Regions from separate parts of the Inediibacterium massiliense genome, predicted to be linked through region 1. Evidence: riboswitches for the same ligand, from Rfam matches in the RefSeq annotation. Region 1 holds a riboswitch; the other holds the start of a gene.
The links. Region 1 has a riboswitch for S-adenosylmethionine ahead of BN2409_RS11375 (phenylacetate--CoA ligase family protein). Riboswitches for the same ligand answer to the same signal wherever they lie in the genome.
Positions count from the first base shown of each region.

Region 1 (2,211 bases):
CCTTGGAAGTTCTCCTTCTCTTAAAACATCAACTACTTTTGGTCTAACACCAAGATGTGCCTTTATTTTATTAGAAATTCTATGAGCAATTTCCTCTTTATCTATCAATGAACTATTTGATTTTTCAATTTCCACTCTAAATTTTGTAATATGGTTTTCATTAAATACAAAGATCCTATATTCTCCTGTAGTATCTTTATCATTTCTTACAATAAATTCAATATCACTTGGAAAAACATTCACCCCTGCTGCAATAAACATATCATCTAATCTTCCTACTACATGAATTCTTTTATGAGTTCTTCCGCATATACATGGTTTAGACGTATATGTCACAATATCTCCTGTTCTAAAACGAATCATAGGTCTTGCTTTCTTTTTAAGAGTAGTAAGTACCATCTCGCCTCTTTCTCCATCGGCTACAGGATTTAATGTTATAGGATCTAATACTTCCAATAAAATTTGGTCTTCAGCCAAATGGAGTCCATCTTTTGCTTCACACATTCCTGCACAAGCTCCAAATATATCTGAAATACCATAAAAATCAAAAACATCTGCTCCCCAAAGTTTTTCTATTGCACTTTTTGTTACATCAATAGAGCCTCCTGGTTCTCCTGCTACAATAATTTTTTGAATAGATAAATCTTTTGCTGGATCTATACCTTGTTTTTTGGCCGTTTCTCCTAGATACCACGCATAAGAAGGTGTGGTCCAAATTGCTGTTGGTTGAAACTCTTTTAAAATAAACAAAAGTCTATCAGATGGAAGAGTTCCTGCCCAAATACATAAAGCTCCAAGATTTTGTGCTCCTATTACATCTGGTCCCCCAACAAAAAGGGAGAAATTTAATGCATGGACATATCGATCCGTTGATCTCATACCTACTCCCCAAAATAACCTGCTCTCTATATCTTGGAATTGTTCAAAATCTTCCTTCGTAAATGGACTTACTGTAGGAACTCCAGTAGAACCGCTAGATGTAGACATAAATACAATCTCTTTTTCATCAACTGCACACATATCCCCTAAAATAGGCTTTTTCTTTTGCCTTTCTCTTTCTACTTGTTTATTTACAAATGGAAATTTCCTCAAATCGTCTAAAGTTTTTAAATCCTCAGGTTTCACACCTACTTGATCAAAAGACTCTTTATAATATGGAGAATTTTCATAGGCAAACTTAATTTCATTTCTTAATTCTTTAAGTTGATAATCTTCTAATTCTTCTCTTGTTAAAGTTTCAATTGCTTCATTCCAGTATTTTCCTTCCATTTGACAACCTCCTAGGTATTTGTTTGAATTCTTCAAATTGATTTAGCGTATTTTTTACTCCATAAAAAAAGCTGCTTCATAAGAAAGCAGCTTTTTAAGATACTTTCTTATCTATCAGAATGAAACACATTCTGCAGGATTTAGCACATTTCTTAGATTTCTTACAATCTAAGTTGTTGCTGGGCTTCATTGGGCCAGTCCCTCCGCCTCTCTTGATAAGAATTTTATTATTTAATTTATTTTGTCGATGCATCAACAACAAAAGTCCTCTTCTGATATCAGAAGAGGACTCAATATATATACTTCCTCCTCTTATCTATCAGAATGAAATCACATTCTGCAGGATTTAGCACATTTCTTAGATCTCTTATAGTCTAAGTTGTTGCTGGGCTTCATTGGGCCAGTCCCTCCACCTCTCTTGATAAGAGTATACTATTTAGTTTCGAAACTTAAGATTAATGGAATTATAACAAAAGTACTTAATTACGTCAATACTATTTTTGAAAAAAGTACAAATTTTTCCTATGCATAAAATATCTCATTAGGATACAAACTGTAAAAATTCATCCATAGAAATAGAATATTGAATTTCTTTTAGTAATTCTTTATCTTGTGTAAAACCTACTTTTTTAAAAGCTTTTCTGGATCGTTTGTTTTTAAAATTAATTTTTGCTATTACTTCCTTTGCTCTCCAATTGAAAAATGCTTGTTTAAGCCCTTCAAAAATTGCATTTGTACCTAAACCTTTTCCCCATTCTTTTCGCTCTCCAATAACTACTACTATTTCTACATTTTCCTTTTTAGGTACAAGTCTTAAAAATCCTATAGGTTCTTTTTCATCTTTGGTAATCATAAAAAAGCTTCCATTTTGATTAAATAAATGAGTAAGAATAGGCATATTAATTCTATGAATCATCTGCTGAATACTTTGATTTACATTAT
Region 1 is NZ_LN876587.1:595,797-598,007, reverse strand. Features, by position in the region: gene BN2409_RS11375 (phenylacetate--CoA ligase family protein) at 1-1,269, opposite strand, end outside; SAM riboswitch class I at 1,374-1,491, opposite strand; SAM riboswitch class I at 1,579-1,697, opposite strand; gene BN2409_RS11370 (GNAT family N-acetyltransferase) at 1,811-2,211, opposite strand, start outside.

Region 2 (2,211 bases), on a different contig from region 1:
CTCCGCCATGTCTTGCATATCCACCATAAGTATCTACAATGATCTTTCTTCCTGTTAACCCTGCATCCCCTTGTGGTCCACCAATTACAAATCTTCCTGTTGGATTGATATAATATTTTGTTTTTTCATCTAATAACTCATGAGGTATAATTTTGCGAACCACATGTTCTATCAAATCTTTTCTAATTTGCTCTTGGCTTATTTCTGGACTATGTTGTGTAGATATAACTACTGTATCGACTCTTACAGGCTTATTATCTACATACTCTACTGTAACTTGTGTTTTACCATCTGGACGTAAGTAATCTAGTGTACCATTTTTTCTGATTTCTGTTAATCTTCTTGCTAATTTATGAGCAAGTGCAATAGGCATAGGCATAAGTTCTGGTGTCTCATTACAAGCAAAACCAAACATGATTCCTTGATCTCCTGCTCCTATCGCTTCTAATTCATCACTCATTGTTCCTGTTTTACGTTCTAATGCTTCATTTACACCCATTGCTATATCATTAGATTGTTCATCAATAGCTGTAAGTACTGCACATGTGTCACAGTCAAATCCATATTTTGCACGAGTATATCCTATTTCTTCTATTGTCTTTCTTACTACCTTTGGAATATCAACATAACAATTTGTAGTAATTTCTCCTGATACTAATACAAGGCCTGTTGTTACTGAAGTTTCGGCTGCAACACGTGCATTTGGATCTCTTTCAAAAATAGCATCTAAAATCGCATCTGAAACTTGGTCACAGATTTTATCTGGATGTCCTTCCGTAACAGACTCTGAAGTAAATAATCTTTTTGCCATTTGTATCCCTCCTTGATTCATTATGTTTATTATTTTACCCTAAAAATATAAACAAAAACCTCTTCACACTTAAGAAGAGGTTAGATTTCATTTGTCCTCATCTTCCAGAAAATCATTTCTGTAGGATTTAGCACCGCGTTGCATACCGGTTGCCGGGTTTCTTCGGGCCTAGTCCCTCCACCACTCTTGATAAGGCATCAAGATTGATATTTTATTTTGTCGAAAAAATTCTATCACATACATTTGCAAAAGTCAACTCTATCTACATATTTACTGCAACATGACTAAGTGTAGTAATGATCAATCCTGCAATACAATTCCCAATAAATATGGAAAGAAATGCATGCTTAAAAGGAATATTTAATAAAGATGCTGCTACAGAACCTGTCCATACCCCTGTTGTTGGTATGGGGACTGCAACAAATAAAAGAAGTCCCAAGCTTTTATATTTATAAATAGTTGTTGTCTTTTTAAGGGTTCTTTTTGTAATCCAATCCACAAGTTTTCTCCATGATGGATTCTCTTTTAATTTTTTAAAAATCGGTTTTAATAAAAGAAGTAAGAAAGGCACTGGAATCATACTCCCTATAAGTGCTATAATCATTGCATGCATAGGAGTCATTCCTAGAGAAACTCCTATAGGAATTGCACCCCTAAGTTCCATTACTGGCATAGCTGATACTAATAATACCATGACTTCATTCGATAAAATTTCTAATATTGTATTCATTTTTTGTCCTCATTTTCTACTTTCAACAAGTTTCTATTTTCTATTATCATTATATATGATTTTTTATTTTTTATGAAGATATATTTGTTTGTAACAAGAATTTAATATGTATTTATTGTTTATTTGGCTATAATTTTTCATATAGTAATTACTATGGTAAAAGAGAAAGGATTTTATGATGAGAAAAATATTAGGATATGTTAAAAAAGCTGTTTTAGATTTTAATATGATTAAAGATGGAGATATAGTAGGAGTAGGTGTTTCAGGTGGAAAAGATAGCATGGCTCTTTTATATGCCTTAAAGCTTTTTCAAAGATTTACCCCTGTAAAATATGAGCTTAAAGCTTTTACCCTTACTTTAGGATTTGATAATTTTGATATTTCTCCTATAAAAAATTTTTGCAAAGAATTAGAAATCCCTTATATCGTACAACATACAGATATAGGAAAAATTGTATTTGAAGATCGAAAAGAAAAAAATCCATGTAGCCTTTGCGCTCGTATGAGGCGTGGAAAACTTCACTCTCTTTGTAAAGAAAATGGTGTGACAAAGCTTGCACTAGGACATCATGGAGATGATGCAGTAGAAACTCTTTTTTTAAGTATTTTTTATGAAAGTCGCATTAGTACTTTTTTACCTGTAACCTATTTAGATCGAATAGACCTTACT
Region 2 is NZ_LN876586.1:500,910-503,120, reverse strand. Features, by position in the region: gene metK (methionine adenosyltransferase) at 1-811, opposite strand, end outside; SAM riboswitch class I at 906-1,007, opposite strand; gene BN2409_RS06205 (COG2426 family protein) at 1,074-1,541, opposite strand; gene BN2409_RS06200 (tRNA 2-thiocytidine biosynthesis TtcA family protein) at 1,720-2,211, shown strand, end outside.
Region 2: linked by a shared signal. The riboswitch ahead of metK (methionine adenosyltransferase) and the one ahead of BN2409_RS11375 (phenylacetate--CoA ligase family protein) in region 1 are both predicted to bind S-adenosylmethionine.